2 regions of the Actinoplanes sp. NPDC026623 genome follow, and region 1 is predicted to be linked to the other one. Evidence: riboswitches for the same ligand, from Rfam matches in the RefSeq annotation. Region 1 holds a riboswitch; the other holds the start of a gene.
What was found. Region 1 has a riboswitch for S-adenosylmethionine ahead of AB0F10_RS35800 (GNAT family N-acetyltransferase). Riboswitches for the same ligand answer to the same signal wherever they lie in the genome.
Positions count from the first base shown of each region.

Region 1 (11,805 bases):
CGCCGTGACCGCCACCCGGTCGGCCGGCACCCGCGCGGCGTGCCCCAGGGCCTGCCGCACGGCCTCGATCTGGCCATCGCTGAGGATCGCGCCGAAGTACCGGATGGTCAGCCCGGCGCGCTGCTTCGTGGTGACGTAGCGGTTCAGCGAGTCGGACAGGATGCCGTCGCGGTCCACCGTCGCCGAGACCTGGGCCGGCGTGAGGCCCGGCGCCGGGACGACCGCGAACGTCAGGTCGTGCAGGACCACCGGCGCCACCAGGTAGAACGCCACGCCGGCGGGCTGGTGGTCGCGCATGAACGCCTCGGCGTCCGGCACGGACACGCCCTCCGCCAGCACCAGCGTCTGCTCCGGCACCAGATACTCCAGCAGCTCGGGGCTGAACACCGCGAACGTCGCGTCGGTCAGCGCGCCGATCTTGGCCCGCTGTGCCGCCAGGCGCAGCTCACGGGCGATCTGCCCGCGATCGGCGCCCTTCGCCGGGTGAATCGCGATGGCCGCCCGCCGGCGCACCATCGGCCCGTCGAAGGTCGTCGTGGCCAGTTCGTCCCCGGCGTCATCGGTGACCGGTCCGGCGGCGGCCTGCGCCTGCGCCTGCGCCTGCGCCTGCGCCGGTCCGGCGAACCTGGTGCCCCAGCGGGCCATCGCCGCCACGCCGCACAGCACCAGGGCGAGCACCACGAACCACCGCAGGCCGAGGTCCCACTTGCGGCGCTTCATCACGTGCCCAGCGGGTAGCTCGGCGCGTACACCACCGGCTGTTCCGCCTCGGCGTCCGGGCACGCCGCGTCGGAGCTGATCGGGTCGTTGACGTTGACGTCACCCACCGCGAACTGGATCATCATGTCGCTGTCCTCGTGGACGAGGTTGTGGCAGTGCACCATGTACCGCCCGCCGGCGTTGCCGCCGCCGGTGGTGAACTGCATCAGCACGCTGACCGTCTCGTTCTCGCCGAGGTAGAAGACGTCCTTGCCGCCGCCCTCCCAGGCGTGCGCCTTGCCGTCCGGGGTGCTGTTGCGGCCGATGATCTGGCCGTCGATCAGGTGGATGTGCAGCGGGTGGAACCAGCCGCCCGACTCGTTGACCAGGTCCCAGATCTCGACGTCGTAGGGCTTCGGGTTGCCGAAGACCCGCTGGAAACCGGTCTTCTCGATGTCGTCCCACGTCTCGCCGTTGACGGTCCAGATGCCGTGCTTGCGCTCCACCCGCAGGCGGCGCCGGGCCGTCGCCATGTCGGGCGTCAGCTTGTTGACCTCGATCGCGCCCTGGCCCGCCCACGGCTGCGGCCCGAGATCGAGCGTCGTGGGGATCACGTACGGGTCGGGCCCGGCCGAATCGGCGACGACCTCGAACTGCATCACCTTGCCGGTGTTGCCGTAGTCCTCGTTGTTCTTGTTGCTGAGGTTCCGCAGCTCGACCTTGGTGCCCGGCTTGTACTTGCGGAAGTCGATGAGCACCTCGTAGCGCTCGGCGGGCGCGTGCCGCCAGGACTGCACCGCGTTGACCTTCGGGGTCATCCCGGCGTCGGTCGCGACGACGTAGACCGGCTCGTCGGTGCTCAGCTTGAACCGGTACGAACGGGAGATGCTGGACACGAGCACCCGAAACCGGTAGACGCGGGGCTTGACCCGCATCTTGGGCCACGGCACGCCGTTGACCATGATCACGTCGCCCATGAAGCCGGCGTTGTCCGAGTCGTCGAACTTCACCGAGCCGTCGGCCTTGAACGCCATGTCGCTGACGATCAGCGGGACGTCGTACTCGTCCTGGGGCAGCTGGGCGCGCTCGTACTTGTCGCTCAGGTGGTACTGCGCGGCCAGCCCGACGAACGCGTTCTTCGCCGTGACGCGGTGGTTGTGGTCGTGGTACCAGAGCGTGCGGGCCTGCTGCCAGTTCGGGTAGCGGTAGGTCTTGGCCTGCCCGGGGCGGGTGTGGTCGTTCGCGTACCCGTCGTACTGCGGCAGCGAGGCCGAGCCGTGCAGGTGGGTGACCGTGCTGAACTCGCCGCTGTACAGCGGGTGCGCGCCGAGCGCGTTCGCGATCCGGACCTCGGCGCGGGTGCCCTGCGGCACCTTGATGGTCGGGCCCGGGAAGATCCCGTTGTAGCCCGCGATCGTGGTGAGCAGGCCGGGCACGATGCTGGCCTGGCCGATCCGCTGGGTGAGCCGGTAGCGGTGGAACGGGCCCTTGTCGTCGACGCCCTGCTGGCACGGCATCAGCACCGGCGGGCGGCGGAACAGGTTCGTGTATGGCGTCGGTGTGTACTTCGCCGCGAGGGAGCTCTCGGCGGCAACCACTTCACCGCCGGTGCCGGCCACGATCATGCCGCCACCACCGATCGCGAGTGCGCCCTTGAGCAGACCTCGCCGAGTCAACATTCCGTCAGTCATCCATACTCTCCGTGTTTCGACGTGCCAGATCCGGCGCAGACGCTAGCGGCGGGTGCTGACGTGTCCCGGTGGAAAACCTGTCGTCGGCCTCTGCCCGCGTTCGCAACAACCTCAGGCAGGCCTGGTCAACTCCTCATGACCCGGCCCGAGCCGTCGATATCCGGCGTAATGCATGCTCTCGAGGAGGCCGGTCGGATGCGCGTCACGGTGTTGGGGTCGCTCATGGTGACCGACGACGGCGGTGCCGCCATGCCCGCCGGGGAGCTGCCCCGGCGCGCCCGGCAGGTGCTCGCGGTGCTGGCCGCCCGGCACGACCGCATCCAGTCGAAGGACGCCCTGGCCGACGCGGTCTGGGGCAACGAACTGCCCGGCAACCACGTCGCCACGCTGGAGCACTACGTGTCGATGATCCGGCGGCGCCTGCAGCCCTGCGGCAACGCGGCGACCTGGTTCATCGTCACCCGCAGCGGCGGATACCTGTTCGACACCAGCCGCGCCGGGCTCGACCTGGCCGAGCTTCGAGAGCAGACCCGCAGCCTGGACGCCCTCCCGCCGCACGGCCCCGAGCGCCTGGACGTGCACTCCTCGATCCTCGCCCTGGCCCGCCAGCTGCCGTTCCAGGAGGACCCGTACGCCGAGTGGGCCGAGCCGGCCCGCACCGAGGTGCAGGTCGCCACGGTCGACGCCCTCCTGGCGCTGGCCTGCGCCGCGCTGCCTGAGGATCCCGCGCGGTCGTTGCGCCTGGCCCAGGAGGCGATCGGGCTCAGCCCGTTCCTCGAGTCGGGGTACCAGGCGGCGATGATGGCGGCGGTCGCGATGGACCGGCCCGACCAGGCGCTGCGCATCTTCGACCGCTGCCGGCGGGTGCTCGACGAGGAGCTGGGCCTGCCGCCCTCGGCCGATCTGGTCCGCCTGCAGAGCGCCGCCCTGGCGCACCGCCTCCCCAAGCCCGCCGCGTCCGCGCGGCCGGCGGCCGGCCCCGTCACCGCCGCGCCGGCGGAGGCGACCGGCTTCCTCGGCCGCCACCACCAGATGGAGGCGCTGTTCGAACCGGCCACGCCGTCGGTCGTGCACGTCGTCGGCCCGGTCGGCGCGGGCAAGTCGGCGTTCGTGGCCGAGCTGGCCCGGCGGGCACCCGGCCGGGTCGGAATCGGACATGCCGGTTCGGCCGTGTTCCGGCTCGCCTGGCTGCGCGCCGTGCTGACCGACCTGGGAGCCGGGCCGGAGGTCCTCGCGGCCGTCGACGGCGCCCGCCCCGAACAGCCGCTCGGCCCCGGCGAGCTGGAGCTGATCGGCACCGTGTTCGACGGCCCCGAGCGGGTCTTCCTGGCCGTGGACGACGCCGCCGACCTGGACGGTGCCAGCGTCGCGGAGCTGGCCTGGCTGGGCCGGCGCTGCCCGCGGCTGCGGATCGTGCTGACCTACCACTACCCGTCCCAGGTCATCGACCGGCCGCTGGCGGCGCTGAACACCACGGCGGTGCTGCGGCTCGGCCCGCTGAGCGCGGACGAGCTGGCGGCGCTGGGCGACGACCGGACGGCCGAGCGCAGCGGCGGGATTCCCGCGCTGGTGGCGGTCGCGACCCGGCCGCCCGAGATCGCCTGCGCGGTCGCCATGCAGATCGCCCGGCAGCGGACCCGGTGGATGCGCGAGCCGGCCTGGGACGTGCTGCGCCTGTGCGCGGTGCTCGGCCCGCTGAGCGCGGCCGACCTGGTCCCGCTCACCGGCCGTTCGGTGCAGCAGGTGCTGGCCTCGATCGACGAACTGGTGCACGCCCACCTGCTGCGCGACGAGCCCGACGGCACCGTGCGGCATCGCAGCTCGCTGATCCGCGACGCCATCCGGGAGCAGGTGTCGCAGGCGTCCACCGCGCACCTGCGCGAACAGCTGACGGCGGCCTCCTGAGGGAGACCGCCGCCGCTGACCTGCCTGTTCAGTTCGTCAGTTGGTCACGTTCACCGCGAAGGCGAGCTGCTGCGCGCCGGTCGTCGTGACGAAGCTGACCGTGCGCACGGCGCCCGGGTTGGTGCCGGTCACCCGCAGGTCGAACGCCCCGGTGCCGTCAACGGTCACCGGCGCACCGATCGTCTGGCCGGTGAGCGTGCTGCCGAGGACCACGGCGACCCGCTGGCCCGCGAGCAGGCTGCTGGTACCCGAGATCCGCCACTCGTTGCTGTTGGTGCGGTAGCGCACCGAGAGGCCGGACAGCGTCTCCGGCTGCGGGCGGATGAAGATCCTGCTGCTGTCGACGCCGGTCGGGGTCTTGACCGTCAGCTCGAGCTCCACCGCATCGTTGTTGTAGGCGAAGCCCTTGTTCGGGCCGGGCACCGCGGGCAGCGCCTGCACCGGGAAGGTGAACGTCGGCTTCGCGCTGGTCGGATTGATCAGCGTGACCGGCGGACCGGACACCTGCCGCCACGAGTACGTCTCGGCGCCGACCGACTTGGAGCCGTCCAGCGCGACCGTGCGGCCCCGGACCACGACCTGATCCGGGCCGGGCTTGGCCTTCGGCGCGGCCGGCACGACCACGTTGACGGTCACCGGCGCCGGCACGCTGTCGCCGCCGGGCCCGTGCACGGTCAGCGTGAACCTGTACCTGTCCGCCACGGTCGGCACGAACGTGGTCGTGGACCCGTTCGGGTCCGACAGCGTGACCGCCGGCCCGGCGGTCTGCGTCCAGGTGTACCCGTCGATCTCACCGGCCGAGCCGGCGGCGTCCAGGCGGACCGTCTGCCCGACGACGGGTGCGGCGTCGGCCGTCGGCCCGGCCACCGGGGCGCTCGGCAGGAACGGCCGGCCGGTGCCCGCCACCGGGACGGTCGCGGACCCGCCCGCGGACGAGGTGACCGTGATCGCGGCCGGCGGAGCGACGACGTTCTGGAACGGCGCGTCGGTGAGCGGGCCGAACCCGGCGACCGAGAAGGCCGGGGGCTGCTTGAGGTCACTGGAGGCGGCGGAGACCGCCAGGGTCTGCGCGTCGGCGTCGTACGCGAGGCCGGTGACCGTGACGAGGTCGACCAGTTCCCGCGACTTGCGGGTGACCGGACGATCGCTCGAGTTCATCACCTCGATCTTCGTGCCCCTCGGCACGGAACCGCTGAGCGGGAACCGGCCGTAGTAGCGGCCCCCGCTGCCGCGCAGGCGGGTGTTGTGGAAGCCCAGCGTCTGGTTGCCGACGATCTCGATGACCTGGTCGGTCTCGCTGCTCGCGAACACCTCGACCGTGCCGGTGCCGTCCGGGTTCGCCGTGTAGGTGGCCTGGTCGATGTCGACGCCGCCGTTGGTCGCGAGCCGGCCCTGGACGCTGAACAGGTCCGTGAAGCCGACCTCGCTGAGCACCGCCCCGGAGGCCGGGTCCAGCCGCTCGACGCGCACGAAGTTCGTGTCGTACGGGCTGCCGACGACCTTGTGGTTGACGGCGGGGTCGCCGGTGTAGCCGGCTGGCGCGGCGGCCCCCGCGTTCGGGTCCCACTTCAGGAACGGCCCGATCCGGCTGCTCAGGACACCACCGAACGCGCCCGGCGCGATGCCGACGTCCTCGGTCATGTTCACGCCCTTGTCACCAGCGACGATGTCGTCGATCCCGTACGGGTGGGTGATGCGGAAACGCTGGCCGGTGGGTGCGTCGAACCGGATCCGGACCCGGCCGAAGACCACCTGGTCCCCGGGGATCGGGTCCTCGCGGGCGAACGCCGCCTCGACGTTCATGCCGACCGTCACCCGGGCGCCACCGGCGATCGGGAAGTCGGCGCCGGCGAGCTGGTAGAAGGACTCACCGGGGAAGTTGTCCGGGAACGACACCGGCTCGTCGGGGTGGGGCATCTCGTCGGCGGCCGCAGGGCACAGCAGGTCGCCCGGGTCGGTGCAGAGCTCCAGCCGGACGTTGTTGCTGTCCCGGTACCAGGCGGGGAAACCGTGCTCGGCGATCGGACCGATCTGCACGAGAGTGCCAGTTCGCCCGGTGGCCGGTGTGATGGCCACTGCGGCGGCGGTGCCGGCAACCGCCGCCACCGCCGTCACGATCACGCCGAGCGTGACCGGCAGGCGAGCCAGTGTCTTCTTCATGGCGCTCCTAAGATTCTGGAGTCGCCACCATATGGACGCGCCCTTTGGCGTTCCTGTGGTCCCGCTGAGGCGGCCGGGCCGCGACGCGACGGCCGCCTCAGCGGTCCCGTTCGGCCAGGACGGGCTGGTCGCCGGCGCAGCTGACCCGGACCTTGACCCGGTCGTGGTCGTCGGCGGCGCCCCGGAACTCGCCCTCCGCCTGCGCCCGCGGGCCCTGGTCGCGCTCGTGCACGGCGTACCCGGCCAGCGGCGACATGGCGACGATCTCGACCCGGCCGTCCCGGCACCGGGCCACGACGGTGCCGCCCTGGGTGCGGAACGAGCGGAGCCCGGCCGACGGCGCCCTGCCGCCGCCCGTGGGCGCGGTGGCGGCGGGCGCGGAGGTCTCTGCCGGGGTGGGTTCCGGCTCGGCGACGGCGGCGGGTCCGGTCGACGCCGGGCCGTCGCCGGTGGTGGGCGTCGCGCGCGCGGCAAGCTCGCGGGCCACCTCCGCCGCCGACCGGGTCCGCCCCGCGTCCGAGGTGAGGCCGTCGCCGATCACCCGGACCGCGGCCAGCCCGACCAGCACGGCCAGCACCGCCACGCCGATCCAGCCGGCGGTGCCGAGCAGCGTTCGTCGCGTCATGGGGCCGACTATGCCGTCTCGAACGCTAACGCCGGGCCCGCAACGCGCTAAGGGAAGGTTAAGCCGCAGGTGGCGGGCGGCTCCGGGCTACCGTGCGGTGGTGGCCCACCTGTTGCTGATCGAGGACGACCCGGCGATCCGCACCCACCTGCTGCGCGCGCTGCGCGAGCGGGGCCACGCCGTCGCCGCCTGCGGCACCGCCATGCAGGGCCTGCAGACCGCCCTGGCCGAGCGCCCCGACCTGGTCGTGCTCGACCTCGGCCTGCCCGACCTCGACGGCCGCGAACTGCTGCGCATGCTCCGCGCGGTCAGTCCCGTCCCCGTGATCGTCGCAACCGCCCGCGACGACGACACCGACATCGTCCAGGTATTGGACGCCGGCGCCGACGACTACCTCGTCAAACCCTTCACCGCCGCACAACTCGACGCCCGGATCCGGGCCGTGCTGCGCCGCGGCGGCGAGAACCGGCCGGAGCAGGCCGAGATCATCGTCGGCGGCCTGCGCCTCGACGCCGGCGCCCGGACCGCGTCGCTGGACGGCACGCCGCTGGAACTCACCCCCCGCGAGTTCGACCTGCTGCACTACCTGGCCGGCCGCCCCGGACAGGTGGTGTCGAAACGGGAACTGCTGGCCGAGGTGTGGCAGGTGCCGTACGGCGGCGCCGACAAGACCGTCGACGTGCACCTGTCCTGGCTGCGCCGCAAGCTCGGCGAGACCGCGCAGGCGCCGCGCTACCTGCACACCGTGCGAGGGGTCGGCGTGCGGCTGAACGAGCCGGCATGAGACGCCGCCTCACCCTGCTGGTGGCCGCCACCACCTGCCTGGTGCTGCTGGCGTTCCTGGTGCCGCTGGCGTTTCTCGTACGCCAGGTCGCCGCGGACCGGGCGGTCAGCAGGGCCGACGACGTGGTCCGGGCGATCGTGCCGCTGGTCGCCACCAGCGACGCGGGCGAGCTGGAGCTGTCGCTGAGCGGGGCGTCGGTGCCGGTGACGGTCTATCTGCCGGACGGGCGGGTGCTCGGCGCCCCGGCGCCGCCCACCGCGGCGGTGCGGCTGGCGAGCGCGGCCGGGCAGACGTTCACCGTCGACGGCCCCGCGGGCCGGGAGATCGTCGTGCCGGTGGTCACCGCGCACGGCACGGCCGTGGTCCGCACGGTGGTGCCGCGCGCGGAGCTGACCGACGGGGTCGGCAAGGCGTGGCTGGTGCTCGCCGGGCTCGGCATCGCCCTGGTGCTGCTGGGCCTGGTGGTCGCGGACCGGTTCGCCCGGAATCTGGTCGCACCGATCGCGGAGCTGTCCGCGGTCTCGCACCGGCTGGCGCGGGCGGAGCTGTCGGCGCGGGCCACGCCCGCCGGGCCGCCCGAACTGCGCGAGGTGGCCGGCGCGCTGAATCACCTGGCCGGGCGCATCCAGGACCTGCTGCGCCAGGAACGTGAACAGGTCGCGGACCTGTCACACCGGCTCCGCACCCCGCTGACCGCGCTGCGGCTGGAGGCCGAGACGCTGCGTGACCCCGACGACGCGGCCCGGCTCGCCGACGCCGCGGACGCGATCGAGCGGGCCGTCACCGCGATCATCCTGCAGGCCCGCCGCCGCGGCTCGAAACGCCCGAGGACCGGCTGCGACGCCACCGCCGTGGTGTCCGAGCGGGTCGCGTTCTGGTCCGTGCTGGCCGACGACACCGACCGGGCAGTGCATCGTGAGCTGCCCGGCACGCCGCTGCCGGTGGCGGTGCCGGCCGACGACCTCGCCGCGGCGCTCGACGCCCTGCTCGGCAACGTCTTCGCACACACCCCGGACGGCACCGATCTCGCGGTGTCGCTGACCGCGCGGCCCGGCGGCGGCGGCGTCCTGGCCATATCGGATTCCGGGCCGGGATTCCCGCAATCCGCGCCGCGCCGCGGGGTGTCCGGCTCGGGCTCGACCGGCCTGGGCCTGGACATCGCCCGGCAGGCCGCCGAGACCGGCGGCGGGAGCATGCGGGTCGAGGCCGGAAGCGACGGCGGCGCCCGGGTGGTGCTCGAACTGGCCGGGCCCTTAACCATGGCTTAGCGATCGCACAGCGCGCCGCTAATCCCCGCTGGGCCACTGTGCAGAGGTCAAACAGCCCGCCGCACCGGAGGCACCACGATGATCAAGCTACGCCCCGTTTCCACCCTCGCCCTCGGCGTCACCGCCGCGCTCGCCCTCGGCGGCACCGCGCTCGCCGCCGGCGCCGACGACCCGGCACCCGCACGCTCGTCCGACGACCGCGGCGGCGCCGTGCCGATGCTGCCGAACGGCGACCCGGTGCCGACGGGCTCGGCGGACGACGACTTCTCGACGCCGGCCCCGGCGCCCGCCACCACGGGGGCCGCGTCGCCGGCTGCCGTCGACATCGACGCCGCCCGCGCGATCGCGCTGGGCGTCGCCGGCGGCGGCCGGGTCACCGGCATCGAGGCCGAGACCGAGCACGGCCGCGCGGTCTGGGACATCGACGTCGTGACCAACGGCGTGCGGCACGACATCGACGTGGACCGGGCCACCGGCGCGGTGCTGCGGCACCGCACCAAGGGTTCGGACCGGGTGAAGACCCGCTCGTCCGACGACAACGGCACCGACGACCGCCGCGACCACGGCACCGACGACCACGGCACGGACGACAACGGCACCGACGACAACGGCACCGACGACCACGGCCAGGGCGGCGGGCACGGCGCCGACGACAACGGCGCCGACGACCACGGCCGGCACGGCGGGCACGGCTCCGACGACTGATCCAGACGCGGCGGGGCCCGTGGTTCGCCACGGTGCCCCGCCACCGCGGGCGTTCGGTGCTACGTTGCGGCGTACAGGTCATGAGTGCCAGCGCACAGCCCCGGCTTGCTGGCCGGCAACCCTCCGTTCGCGGGCGGGGTGCTCCGGGTGAGGACCGGGCCCGGCACGGAGGTGCCGGGCAAGCCGCGAAGCACCGGAGGGTGTCGTCATGGGTTCCGTACTACTGCTCCGGCCCGCGGGTCCGGACGACGCCGACCGGATCGCCGACCTGCACGCCGACAGCTGGCGCCGGCATTATCGGGGCGCCTATGCCGACTCGTTCCTGGACGGCGACGTGGCGGCCGATCGCCGTACCGTGTGGTCGGCGCGGCTGGCCACCCCGGCCGGCACGGACACCGTCGTCGCCGAGCGGGACGGCCGGCTGGTGGGCTTCATCCACTGCGTCCTCGACGCCGACGCCACGTGGGGGAGTCTCGTCGACAACCTGCACGTGGTCCACGATCAGCACCGGACCGGCCTCGGCACCCGGCTGCTGGCCCGCGCGGCCCGGGCCGTCGTCGATCGAGCGGCCGGCGACGCGATGTTCCTCTGGGTGCTGCGGCAGAACGCCGCGGCACAGCGGTTCTACCGCGCGTCAGGTGCGATCCGTGCGGAGACCGCGACGGTGTCGCCGCCCGGCGGCGACCCGAGCCGCCTCAACGGCACACCCGTGAAGCTGCGGATGGCCTGGTCCGACGCCTCGAGCCTGGTCCGCCGCTGAATTACTCCGAGACCGGCTCGCGCAGCATGAAGACGTCCACCGGATCCTCGGACACGAGGGTGAATCCGTGCCGCTCGTACAGCCGGCGGGCCGGGCTGCCCCGCAACACGTTGAGCCGGACGCGAATGCCGTCGCGGTCGCACCGCTCCAGCAGGCTGCGCAGCACGGCCGTGCCGATCCCGCTGCCCTGCAGGTGCGGGGCCAGGTAGAAGTGCTCCAGCCAGTGCGCGTCCGCGGCGGGCCGCAGCGACACGCAGCCGGCGAACGCGCCGCCCACCTCGATCACCCTGGTGTGCCCGGGTTCGAATCCGTCCCGCAGCCGCTGCCGCACCCGGTGCTCGTCGTACCGCCCGAGCCGCTCCAGGTCCGCCCGGAGCACCACGGCCCGTAGCTCGGCCACCGCCTCGACGTCCGCCCACGAAGCCGATCTAGTCGCCCAGTCCGCCATGATCGTCAAACTACCGCGCCGGTCTGTGCCGGGGTCCCGGCCCGCGAGGGGGCTGCCGGCCGGGACCCCGGCAGCTACTTGCGCGGTAGCAGCTTCGTCACGTGCGCCGGGACCTTGACGTCGACGGGCAGGCCGTGGCCCGAGTACGTCCAGCGCACCGTGTTGTAGAACTTCGCGTCCGCGTCACCCTTCGGGTGGGCGAGGGTGTAGTCGTAGGACATGGCGGTCACCAGGCCCGACTTCGGGTCGACCTGGATCGTGCCGGCCACCGGGATGACGGCGGGGCGGTCGGGGGTGCCGGGCTTCCAGGCGAAGCCGAACGCGTACGAGGTGGCGCTGGTCTTCGTCACCGTGCCGGCCTTCTTCAGGGCGGCGAACTGGTCGACGAATTCGACGGTGGCCAGCGGGTTGAGCAGGCCGGTGTTGTCGACGTCGTCGATCAGGCTGTCGGTGGGGCTGGTCCGGAACTGGAACCACCTGTCGCCCTTCTGGCGGTAGTAGTCCTTCCCGATCAGCCGCTGCTGCATGCGGCCGGTCTCCGTGGTGGAGTAGCCCTTCGGCCCGCGCGGGTCGTAGGCGCCGGTGGAGCGGCGCGGCGGCACGACCTTCTCCTTGCCGAACTCCACCGACCTGCCGCCGAAGATCACCGAGAACCGGAAGCTGGTCTCCGCGGACGCCCGCACGGCGGCGACCAGCTGGAGGGCGGGCGTGTCGGCGGGTGCGGCTGAGGTGGTGGTGGGGGCGACGGCGCTGACGGCCG
Region 1 covers NZ_JBEZXZ010000185.1:83-11,887, reverse strand. Annotated here, with positions in the region: gene AB0F10_RS35840 (hypothetical protein) at 1-723, opposite strand, end outside; gene AB0F10_RS35835 (multicopper oxidase domain-containing protein) at 720-2,390, opposite strand; gene AB0F10_RS35830 (BTAD domain-containing putative transcriptional regulator) at 2,586-4,295, shown strand; gene AB0F10_RS35825 (PKD domain-containing protein) at 4,332-6,455, opposite strand; gene AB0F10_RS35820 (hypothetical protein) at 6,553-7,080, opposite strand; gene AB0F10_RS35815 (response regulator transcription factor) at 7,181-7,864, shown strand; gene AB0F10_RS35810 (HAMP domain-containing sensor histidine kinase) at 7,861-9,132, shown strand; gene AB0F10_RS35805 (PepSY domain-containing protein) at 9,211-9,837, shown strand; SAM riboswitch class IV at 9,914-10,028, shown strand; gene AB0F10_RS35800 (GNAT family N-acetyltransferase) at 10,046-10,597, shown strand; gene AB0F10_RS35795 (GNAT family N-acetyltransferase) at 10,599-11,045, opposite strand; gene AB0F10_RS35790 (hypothetical protein) at 11,120-11,728, opposite strand.

Region 2 (11,805 bases), on a different contig from region 1:
GGCTTCCGCGACATCGGCAAGCGGGTGCCGCACCCGGTCATCCCCGCCCTGACCGAGCTGCAGATGCGCCGGCGAGCCTAGGGCGGAAGTTGGTCGGGAGGACGCACGCACAGCGCCTCCGGCACTGGGTCGTTGGACCCCTAGGAGATTGTCACCAAGCTCAAAGGTGGGGCCACGTACGGCGTCACGTCCTCCCGCGTAGAGCATCCTGCCGAGCCTGAGATCCCGGCGCAAGTCCTCAGGGGAAGGAATCTCGACGTTAGGCAGATGTTCAGTTACTCTCCGTCAGCCCAGGAGGCCGGCGTCGCGAGCGCCGCGCAGCGACGGCTTGATCCGGTGCGTCGGCCCGACCTGCCCCGCGACGGCGTCCAGCGTCTTGAGCCCCTCGCCCGTGTTGTAGACGACGGTCTCCTTGTCGGGGTCGAGCCGGCCGCTCGCGACGAGCTTCCTGAGCACCGCGACGGTGACCCCGCCGGCGGTCTCGGCGAAGACGCCGGTGGTGCGGGCGAGCAACTGGATGGCGTCGCGGATCTCGTCGTCGTCGGCGTAGTCCATCCAGCCTCCGGTGCGGGTCACGGCCTCGATCGCGTAGGCGCCGGCGGCCGGGTCGCCGATGTTCAGCGACTTCGCGATGCCGGTCGGCTTCACCGGAATGATCTGGTCGGTGCCCTTGTGCAGTGCCGTGGCGATGGGGTTGCAGCCGGCCGACTGCGCGCCGAAGACGGTCCAGCCGCCCTCGGGCGCCTCGACCAGGCCGATCTCCACGAGCTCGGTGAAGGCCTTGTCAATCTTGGTCAGCAGCTCGCCGCTGGCCATCGGGACGACCACCTGGGCGGGGATGCGCCAGCCGAGTTGCTCGGCGACCTCGTAACCCAGAGTCTTCGAACCCTCGGCGTAGAACGGCCGGACGTTGACGTTGACGAAGGCGGTGTCCTCGAACTCGTCGGTCTCGACCAACTCGCCGCACAGCCGGTTGACGTCGTCGTAGGAGCCGTCGATCGCGACCAGCTCGCCGCCGTACACCGCGGTGGTGATGATTTTGCCCTGCTCGAGGTCGCCGGGGATGAAGACGATGGACGGAACCCCGGCGCGCGCGGCGTGCGCGGCGACGGAGTTGGCCAGGTTGCCGGTCGAGGCGCAGGCGAACCGGGTGAAGCCCAGCTCCCGGGCGGCGGTGAGCGCGACGGAGACGACCCGGTCCTTGAAGGAGTGCGTCGGGTTGGCGGAGTCGTCCTTGACCCAGAGCGGCGCCCGCAGCCCGATCTCGGCGGCCAACGCGGGCGCGCTGACCAGCGGGGTCAGGCCGGGGTCGAGGGTGACCCGGGTCGCGGGGTCCTGCCCGGTGGGCAGCAGGGCGGCGTAGCGCCAGATGTTCTGTGGGCCCGCCTCGATCGCCTCGCGGGTGACCGCGGCGAGCGCGGCGGCGTCGTAGGCGACCTCGAGCGGGCCGAAACACTCGTAACAGGCGTGCTGCGCGATCAGCGGAAACTCGGCACCGCAGCCACGACAGACGAGGGCCCGGGCGGGGCTGGCGGACTTGCTGGGGGCGTCGACGGCAGACGTCACAATGAGGCCTTCCTCTCATCTTTCCCCGGGCGTCATCGGACGCACATGGGGACGGAATTAGCACCTGCCGCACGCGGCCTCGTCATCGAGACATGCGCGGTGGTTGCCGGGGCGTCATCGGGCCGTTCCCTCAGCCCCTCTGGATGAGGTATTCAGTTGTGTTCCCAACACCTTACGACGCGGGCGGCGGAATCGGAGTCAACCGTCCCGAGGTGTGAGCGACGTCCTTTCCTCGGCCTCCCGGCCCGCGGGCCGAAAGCCGCGTGCAGGTGGCGGCGGGTGCCTAAGGTGACGCAGGTCATTCCACAACGCGCGGGAGGTCCGGCGTGAGCGCCGTCCTGGAGATTCAGGGTCTGCAGAAGACCTATCGCAGCCGCAAGGGGGTGCGCAGGGCCGTCGACGGCTTCGACATGCTCGTCGAGGCCGGGCAGGTGCACGGCTTCCTCGGGCCCAACGGCTCCGGCAAGACCACCACGCTGCGCACCCTGCTCGGGCTGATCAAGGCGAACGGCGGCCGGATGTCGCTGCTCGGCCACGAGGTGCCGCGGGCGCTGCCCGAGGTGATCGGCTCCGTCGGCGCGATCGTGGAGAGCCCGCAGTTCTTCGGCAACTTCTCCGCGCACGACACCCTCTCCCTGCTGGCCGACGCGGGCGGCGTGCACCGGGCCCGGGTCGACGAGGTGCTCGAACTCGTCGGGCTGCGGGACCGCTCGAAGGATCGGGTGAAGACCTACTCGCTGGGCATGAAGCAGCGCCTCGCGGTCGCGTCCGCGCTGCTCAAGAACCCGCGGCTGCTGATCCTGGACGAGCCCGCGAACGGCCTGGACCCGGGCGGCATCCGGGAGATGCGCACGCTGATGCGCAACCTGGCCGCCTCCGGGATGACCGTGCTGATCTCCAGCCACATCCTCGGCGAGATCCAGTTGATCTGCGACTCCGTCACGATCATCTCGGCCGGGCGCCGGGTGGCCGCCGGAGCCGTCTCCGACGTGCTCGCCCAGCACGAGACCTCCTCGGTGCGGGTCCGCGTCGAGTCGATCGGCGACCTCACCGCCTCCGCGGGAGCGTTGCGGGAGATCGGCGCCCAGGTGGTGGTCGAGGCCGATCACCTCATGGTCACCGGCATCGCCGAGCCGAGCGCGATCACCCGGGCGCTCGCCGCCCGTGACTTCTTCGTCAGCGAGCTGGCGCCGGTGACTGTCGACCTGGAGAGCGTGTTCCTCGAGCTGACCGGCACCACGCCGGTCGAGGGAGTGCACCGCCAGGTCGACCAGTCCGCGCCGGTGGCGGCCACCCCGAACGGCGGGTGGGGGCTGTGAACCTCTTCAGGGCGGAAATGCGGCGGCTCACCAAGCGCCGGGTCATCCGGTTCTTCGTATTCGGCACGCTGGCACTGCTGGCCGCGATCGTGGTGGGCATGTTCGCGACCCACCAGCCGAGCACCCCGTCGGTCCGCGCGGCGGCACAGGCCGAGGCGGACCGGGACTACCGGCTCGCCGTCGAGTCGCTCGCCGAGGAGATGAGGGCCTGCGAGACCGCCCGGGGCACGGCGCAGGCGGCGAACTACCCGCCCGACTGCGACCCCGGGTACCGGCCGTCCAAGGCGGACTACCAGGCCGAGTACTACATGCCGCCGACGTTCGTCTTCCGGGAGCAGTTCGGCCTGATGATCGTCACGCTGGCGGCGCTGCTCGCGGTGATGGCGTACCTCGTCGGCGCGAGCTACGTCGGCGCCGAGTGGAGCAGCGGCGCGATGATGAACCTGCTGCTCTGGCGCCCGCAACGGCTCAGGGTGCTGAGCACCAAGCTCGGCGCGCTGACGGCCGGCCTGACCGCGCTGACGGTGCTGGTGTCGGCGGCCTGGACCGGGCTCTTCGCGCTGGTTGCCGACCTGCGCGGGACGATGGACGCGATGACGTCCGGCGCGTGGCAGTCCTTCGTGCTCATGGAGGTGCGCGGGCTGGTGCTGGTGCTCGTCGCGGGCGCGGTCGGCTTCGGGCTCGCCTCGATCGGCCGGCATACGGCGATGGCGCTGGGCACGGCGATCGGCGCGATCATCGTGTTCCAGTTCGGCCTCGGCACCCTGCTCTCGCTGGCGCAGGTGCACTTCGTCGAGGCGTACCTGGTGCCGGTCTGGGCCACGGCCTGGATGGACAAGTCGATAACGGTGACCGACTGGCAGCCCTGCGACTCCGTGATCAACCCGGGTTGCCAGGCGGGAACGTTGACGCTCACCTGGCCGATGGCCGGCGGGGTGCTCGCGGCCCTGGTCATCCTCGTTGTGGGGGTGGCCATGTGGACTATGCGTAGCAGGGACGTCACTTAAGGTAGTTTCGGCGGGTCAGGCACACACTCGCACGGCGGGGATCGGCGGCTGCCACTATGCTGGCGATCCCCTTCGTACATCTGTGCGTGCTCTCCCACCGCCCAGGAGCGCCATGCAGCCCGACGCCGAACTCAACCAGCAGGTCCCGGCGCCCCGCGAGGCCGACGCCGACGAGACCACGCCGGCACCCGCGCTCTCCGACCGCGAGGTGCAGATCCTCGCGTTCGAGAGCAAGTGGTGGAAGCACGCCGGCTCCAAGGAACAGGCGATCCGCGACGCGTTCGGCCTCTCGTCGACCCGCTATTACCAGCTGCTCAACGCCCTGCTGGACAACCCGGCGGCGCTGGAGCACGACCCGGTTCTGATCGGCCGGCTGCGCCGCCTGCGCTCCACCCGGGCCCGCACCCGCCGCCGCTGAGGCGCCTAACCCGGCGCGTGCGTTGACGCGTACGCCTCCAGCCAGGCGACCTGCACCGGGTCCAGCGAGGCCCGCACCCGCGTGCGGGCGACGCCGACGTGCGCCGCGGTGACCGTGGAGGCGTCCAGCGACTCGCGCATCGCGGCGAGCGCCGCCTCGCGGATCAGCGCGGCGCAATCCGCGGCCGAATAGCCCTCCAGCGACGCGCCGAGCTCGTCCAGGTCCACCGCGCCGTCGAGCGGCACCGACCTGGCGGACGCGCGCAGGATCGCGGCCCGCGCCCCGGCGTCCGGCGGCGGCACGAAGACCAGGCGCTCCAGCCGGCCCGGGCGCAGCAGCGCCGGGTCGATCAGGTCGGGCCGGTTCGTCGCGCCGATCACCACCACGTTGCGCAGCGACTCCACCCCGTCCAGCTCGGTCAGCAGCGCGGCCACCACCCGGTCGGTGGTGCCGCCGTCGGTCGACTGGCCGCGGGTCGGCGCGAGCGCGTCCACCTCGTCCAGGAAGACCAGCGTCGGCGCGGCCTCCCGGGCCCGCCGGAACAGCTCCCGCACGGCCCGCTCGCTGTCGCCCACCCACTTGCTCAGCAGCTCGGCGCCCTTGACCGACAGCACGTTCGCCTTGCCCGTCCCGGCGATGGCCTTGACCAGGTACGTCTTGCCGCAGCCGGGCGGGCCGTACAGCAGGACGCCGCGGGGCGGCTGCACGCCGAGCCGGGCGAACGTGTCCGGATAGGTCAGCGGCCACAGCACCGACTCGGTGAGGGTCTGCTTCACCTCGACCATGTCGCCGACGTCGTCGAGGGTCACCTGGGCGACCTCCAGCGTCGACTCGGCCATCGAGGTCGGCCGGACCACATCGAGCGCGGCCTCGAAGTCGGCCATCGCCACGGTCGGCGACTCGGCGTCCTTCTGCCGCAGGGCCGCGCGGACCCCGGCCTCGCGGGCCAGGGCACCCAGGTCGGCGGCGACGAACCCGGGGGTACGCCCGGAGACGTCGTCCAGCCGCACGTCCTCCGCCAGCGGCATGCCCCGGGTCAGCACCCGCAGCTGCTCGAGCCGCATCGCCGCGTCCGGCAGCGGCACGGCCAGCTGGACGGCGAGCAGATCCGGCGCCCGCAGGGCGGGGTCGACCGCCTCGGGGCGGCTCGTCGTGCACACCACCGCGCCGCCCGCCTTCAGCAGCTCCGCGAGCACCTGGCGGAAGACGGTCGACAGCGGCCCCGGCTCGTCGCGGGGCGCGAGCGCGTCGACGTCGGCGATCAGCAGCACGGCCGGGCCGCCCGAGCGCACGTCGCGGGCCAGGTCGCGCAGCCGGGCCGCCGCGGAGTCGTTGGTCAGCGCGGCCAGCTCCGGCCCCCAGACGGAACGCACGGTCGCACCCACCTCGACGGCCACCGCCCGGACCAGCGCCGACTTGCCCGAGCCGGCCGGCCCGCTGACGAGGACGCCGAGCGAGACCGTGGTGCCCAGCCGGCCCAGCACCTCGCCATGGTGGAAACCGAGGTCGAGCAGCTCGACGAGCTCCTGCGCCTGTGCCCGGAGGCCGGGCAGGTCGCCCAGGCTGGGCGGGGGCGTCTCCGGGTCGGTGGACGCCGGCCACCGCGCCGTCGCCGGCGCCGGGGCGGGCTGGTCGCGTACGGAAGAGGACTGCCCGTCCTGCCAGCCGACCACCGTGTCCATGGTGACGAGGGCGGAATCGGCGCCCTCGAGCGCGATCACCGTGAGCAGCGTGCTGGTCCAGGCGTAGCCGACGCGGTTGGCGAGGCTGCGCCGGGCGGCCTCGACCAGCGGCCGGTGACCAGCGTCCGGAAGCACGTCCTGCGGCAGCAGCGAGACGTCGTCGCCCGCGGTGACCACCTTGCCGAGCAGCGCGAGGCGCAGCATCTCCGGCGACACCACCGCGACGATCTCGGCCGGACCGGCGAGGGTGACCCGCCGCGCCTGGACCACCGGCACGGGCGTGACCGTCACCTGGCCGCCGTCGCGCAGGCCCAGATTGCCGAGAATCAGGTCGTCGGCGTAGAGCAGGGCCCGGCTCGCCGTCGGCTCGGCCCGGGCGGCGATGCCGGCCGTGGTCCGGCGCCCGGTGAGCCGCAGCGGATCGCCCGGATTGACGGCGAGCGCCGCCATCACCTCGGGATGCAGACGGACGATTCCGCGGCGGGCGTCGAGGGCCGCGGGCCGCTGGATGGCGGTCAGCGTGAGGTCGTCTGGCACCGCGGGAGCCTCCGTTTGGCCGAGGGGACTAGGTTGACACGCTAGCTGTCGTTCGCCGCATGGGGAGGCACCACCACTATGAGGTTCCGTCACGCCACTTTGGCCGTTGCCGCGCTGACCGTGTTCGGCGCAGGCGCATGCAGTGACGACCCGGAGGTCGCCACTCCGGCCGCGACTCCCGGCGCGTCCGTCGCCGCCTCCGCGGGCGCCGCCGCCCTGGGCGAGCCCGGCGCCTCGGCGAGCCCGGGCACGCCGCCGACCGAGGGCACGTCGACCGCGAAGCCGCCGAAGAAGAGCGGTGGCGGCAGCAAGGCGCGGCAGGGCCCGGCCGGCAAGCCCGCCGGCTCGCCGGACGTGCTGACGGCCGCCGGCATCGGGCCCTACTCGATCGGCGTCGCGCAGGGCGAGCTGAAGACGGCCGGCCTGGTCGGCAAGGTCACCACCAAGAAGACCTGCGGCGCCGCCAAGGGCCTGAGCAAGTACCACTCCCCCGACCTGGCGTTCACCAGCGGCCGGCTGCAGCGGCTGACGGTGACCAGCACGGACATCGCCACCCCCACGGGCGCGAAGGTCGGCACGACCTATGCCGGCCTCAAGGGCATGTACCCGGCCGGCAAGCAGCTGGACGACTGGGTGGGCGCGAGCGCCTGGTACACCCTCGACGGCGGTAACGCCCTGCTCTTCCGGATCAAGGACGACAAGGTGGCCTCGATCGACGCCGGCGCCAGCAGCACCCTGCAGTTCTTCTACACGGACCAGCAGGGCTGCTAGCGCTTCACAGCTCACGCTCAGCGGCACCCCGCTAGCGTGAGCGCATGTCTGCCCTGCCTACCCGGCTACGCCGTGCCCTGCCCAGAGCGACACGGCGCCGGGTGGTGTCAGGTTCGGTGGTCCTGGTGCTGCTCGCCGCCCTGGTCTGCTGGGCAGCACTGCCCGAGCGCAAGTCCTGGACCGCCGTCGACCAGCGCCTGACCGTGCTCTCCGGTCCCGCGGGCACCGAGCCCGTCGACCTGGACACCCGCTTCTACCTGCCGTCCGGCGGGGACCAGAAGGTGCCGGCGGTGCTCCTGGCGCACGGCTTCGGCGGCTCCAAGAACTCGGTGAGCGACGACGCGGAGTCGCTGGCCGACCGCGGCTACGCGGTGCTGACCTGGACCGCGCGTGGCTTCGGCAACAGCGGCGGCGAGATCCACCTGGACAGCCCCGACTACGAGGTCAGGGACGCGCAGCGGCTGCTGGACTGGCTGGCCGCGCAGCCCCGGGTGCGGACCGACGCGGCCGGGGACCCCCGGGTCGGCGTGGTCGGCGGCTCGTACGGCGGCGCGCTGGCGCTGCTGCTCGCCGCGCAGGACCCCCGGGTCGACGCGATCGTTCCGCTGATCACCTGGAACGACCTGGGCAGGGCGTTCTTCCCGCAGTCGGCCGCCGCGCCGAGCACGCCGGGCGTGTTCAAGAAGAGCTGGGCCGGCCTGTTCTTCGGCGGCGCCTCGTCGTCGGTCGAGGACCTCGCCCGCGGCCCCGGCGCCGCGCCGCCGGTCCCCGCGGATCCCGCCTGCGGGCGCTTCGCGGCCGACGTCTGCGCCGCGTACCTGAAGATGGCGACGACCGGCACGCCGGATGCCGCCTCGGACGCGCTGCTGCGGCGCTCCAGCCCGGCGCCGGTCATCGACCGGATCAAGGCGCCGACGCTGCTCATCCAGGGCGCGGTCGACACGCTCTTCCCGCTGTCGGAGGCGGACGCCAACGCCCGCGGCATCGCGGCGACCGGCACGCCGGTCCGGGTCGCGTGGTTCACCGGCGGCCACGACGGCGGCGCCGGCCCGCAGACCGACCAGGACCGCACCAAGTTCCTGACCGCGCAGTGGCTCGACCACTACGTGAAGAAGAACGGCGACGCGCCGGCGAACAGCTTCACCTACTCGCGGGTGGCCGGCTTCAGCGCGCTGGACCGCGGGCTGGTCACCAACGGTTACTCCGATCCGACATATCCTGGGCTGACCGGGACGGGCCGCGCGGACGTCGCCGTCGCCGGCCGGGCGCAGGAGATCGCCAACCCGCCGAACGGCAACCCCGGCGCCCTCTCCTCGCTGCCCGGCGTCGGCGGCCAGGTCGGCTCGCTGCTCGGCAGCGTGGCCGGCGACCTCGCCGGCCAGCACGCCGAGTTCGACTCGGCGCCGGTGCCGAGCGCGATCGAGGTGGTCGGCGCGCCGAGTTTGCGGCTGAAGGTCGCGTCCGGAACCGGGTCGGCGACGGTCTTCGTGAAGCTCTACGACGTCGACCCGAACGGCGCCGCGACGCTCAGCGGCGGGCTCATCGCCCCGGTCCGGCTGACCGGGCTGCCCGCCGACATCGCCGCCGCGCCCGCGGTCACGGTGACGCTGCCGGCGATCGTGCGCCGGATCGACGCGGGCCATCTGGTCCGGGTCACGGTCGCGACCTCGGACCAGGCGTTCCTGACCCCGCCGGAGCCGGTCACCTACACGGTCGCGGTCGAGCCGGCGGTCACCCTGCCGACGGTGGTGGGCACGCCGATCGCGAACCCGCAGGTGATCTGGCGGTACGTGCTCGCCGGCCTGATCGCGGTCATCGTGGCCGGCCTCGTCGTGGTCCTGGCGGTGCGCCGCCGCCGGCTGCGCCGCCAGCAGGCACCCACGATCGACGAGTACGCGGAGACGCCGCTGGTGGTCCGCGGTCTGCGCAAGGCGTACGGGGACGGGTTCGTCGCCGTCGAACGGGTCGACTTCACTGTCGAGCGGGGCCAGGTGGTCGGCCTGCTGGGCCCGAACGGCGCGGGCAAGACGACGACGCTGCGGGTGCTGATGGGCCTGACCATGCCGACCGAGGGCGACGCGCTGGTCTTCGGGCACCGCCTCGAGCCGGGCTCGCCCGTGCTGTCGCGGGTCGGCGCGCTGGTCGAGGGGCCGGGCTTCCTGCCGCACCTCACCGGCCTGGAAAACCTGCACGCGTACTGGCAGGCGTCCGGCCGGCCGGCCGGGGACGCCCGCTTCGACGAGGCGCTGGAGATCGCCGGGCTGGGCGACTCCATTCATCGGCGGACCAAGAACTACAGCCACGGCATGCGGCAGCGCCTGGCGATCGCGCAGGCGATGCTCGGCCTGCCGGAGTTGCTGGTGCTGGACGAGCCGACGGACGGCCTCGACCCGCCCCAGATCGCGGAGATGCGCCGGGTGCTGCGGCGCTACGCGACGGACGGCCGGGCGGTGCTGGTCTCGAGCCACCTGCTCGCCGAGGTCGAGCAGACCTGCACGCACGCGGTGGTGGTCAACAAGGGCCGGATCGTGGCGTCCGGCCCGGTCGACGACATCGTCGGCGACTCGCCGTCGGTGCAGCTCGAGGTCTCCGACGTCGACGCCGCCGCCACGGTGCTCGCCGGGCTGAACGTCCGCTCGGTGACGCCGGACGGCACGTCGGGCCTGATCGTCGACATGAACGGCACGCCGCGCGCGGAGGTGGTCGCGTCGCTGGTGCGCGCCGGCGTCGGGGTGGACCGGGTGGTGCCGCGGCGCCGCCTGGAGGACGCGTTCCTGGCCCTGGTGGGCGACAACTCGCGAGGAAGTGGAGACCGATGAGCGCGGCCGCTACCGGTTATCGGGCGACGAAGACCCTGCCCCTGCTGGCGGAGGTGCGCCGGCAGGCCTCGCGCCGGCGTACCCAGCTGGCCCTGGGCTTCATGGCCCTGTTGCCGGTCATCATTCTGCTCGCCTTCGAATTCGGCGGGGACGGCGACGACGACAACGGCCGGGGCGCGTTCTCCAGCCTGGTCGAGCTGGCCACCTCGGGCGGCCTGAACTTCGCCCTGTTCAGCATCTTCGTCTCGGCCGGCTTCCTGCTCGTCGTGGTGGTTGCCCTGTTCTGCGGCGACACGGTGGCGAGCGAGGCGAGCTGGGGCAGCCTGCGCTACCTGCTGGCGATCCCGGTGCCCCGGGCGCGGCTGCTCGGCGCGAAGCTGATCGTGGCGCTGGGCTACTCGCTGCTGGCGCTGCTCACGCTGGCCGGCACCGCCCTGCTGATCGGCACCCTGCGGTACGGCTGGCATCCGCTGGGCAGCACCGTCTCCGCCGAGATCCCGGCGGGCGAGGGGGTGCTGCGCCTGCTGGCGATCCTCGGCTACCTGGCGGTGGTGCTGATGGTGGTGGCGGGCCTGGCCTTCCTGCTGTCGGTGCTGACGGACGCGGCGCTGGGCGCGGTCGGCGGCGCGGTCCTGCTGTGGATCCTGTCGAGCATCCTGGACCAGATCACCGCGCTGGGCTCGATCAGGGACTTCCTGCCGACCCACTACAGCGACGCGTGGCTGGGCCTGCTGTCGACCCCGATGCAGACGGACGACGTGGTGCGGGGCGCGATCTCGGCGATCTCCTACGCGACCATCTTCTGGTCGCTGGCGTTCTTCCGCTTCACCCGCAAGGACATCACCTCGTAAGCCGCCGCCGGCCGGCCACCCGCGGGCCCGGAATCGCGGGACCCGGCTCCGGCACGCCCAGCAGCATCGCGATCCGCGCGCCGCCGAGCGGGCTGCGCTCGATGGTCAGCCTGCCGCCGGCCGCCTCGGCCACCCGCCGCACGATGTCGAGCCCGAGGCCGGAGGAGCCGGCCCCGCTGACCCCGCGCTGCACCGCGTTCGCCGGGTCGCTGATGCCGGGGCCGGCGTCGTCGACGAACAGGCCCGCCGCGGAGACGCCGACCCGGAACGCGACGCCCTCGGGCGTGTGCGCGAAGACGTTGCCGAGCAGGGCGTCGACGGCCAGGATCAGCTCGCTGCGCGGCAGCGGCACGGGCACCGGCCGGTCGCCGCCGACCACCTCCCACGGCCGCGCCTGGTCCTCGGCCAGAGCGGACCAGAAGGCGAGCCGATCGGCGAGCACCTCGACCAGGTCGGAGCTCTGCGTGCCGCGGGCCTCCACGCCGAGCCGGGCACCCGCGATGATCGCCTCGAGCTCCGAGTCGAGCATGTCGCAGGCCTGCCGCATCCGGTCCGCGATCAGGCTCGGCGGCATGGCGTCCGCGTCGAGTCGCAGCGCCGTCAGCGGCGTGCGGAGCCGGTGCGACAGGTCAGCGGCGAGTTCGCGTTCCGCGTCGAGCAGCCGGCGCAGGTCGCCGGCCATCGTGTTGAAGGCCAGTGCGGCGTCGCGCAGCTCGCGCGGCCCGGACGGCTGCACCCGTACGGCGAGCTCGCCGGCGCCGAGCCGGCGGCTGGAGTCGGCCAGTCCCCGGGTGGCGCGGACCAGGCGGCCGCCGAGCCGGTCGGCGACGAGCAC
Region 2 covers NZ_JBEZXZ010000002.1:75,918-87,722, forward strand. Annotated here, with positions in the region: gene AB0F10_RS01075 (GNAT family N-acetyltransferase) at 1-81, shown strand, start outside; gene thrC (threonine synthase) at 286-1,566, opposite strand; SAM riboswitch class I at 1,579-1,716, opposite strand; gene AB0F10_RS01085 (ATP-binding cassette domain-containing protein) at 1,893-2,885, shown strand; gene AB0F10_RS01090 (ABC transporter permease subunit) at 2,882-3,892, shown strand; gene AB0F10_RS01095 (DUF3263 domain-containing protein) at 3,933-4,310, shown strand; gene AB0F10_RS01100 (AAA family ATPase) at 4,316-6,529, opposite strand; gene AB0F10_RS01105 (hypothetical protein) at 6,608-7,300, shown strand; gene AB0F10_RS01110 (alpha/beta fold hydrolase) at 7,345-10,119, shown strand; gene AB0F10_RS01115 (ABC transporter permease subunit) at 10,116-10,970, shown strand; gene AB0F10_RS01120 (HAMP domain-containing sensor histidine kinase) at 10,960-11,805, opposite strand, start outside.
Region 2: it holds a riboswitch for S-adenosylmethionine, as region 1 does, so the genes downstream of both, thrC (threonine synthase) here and AB0F10_RS35800 (GNAT family N-acetyltransferase) in region 1, are expected to answer to the same signal.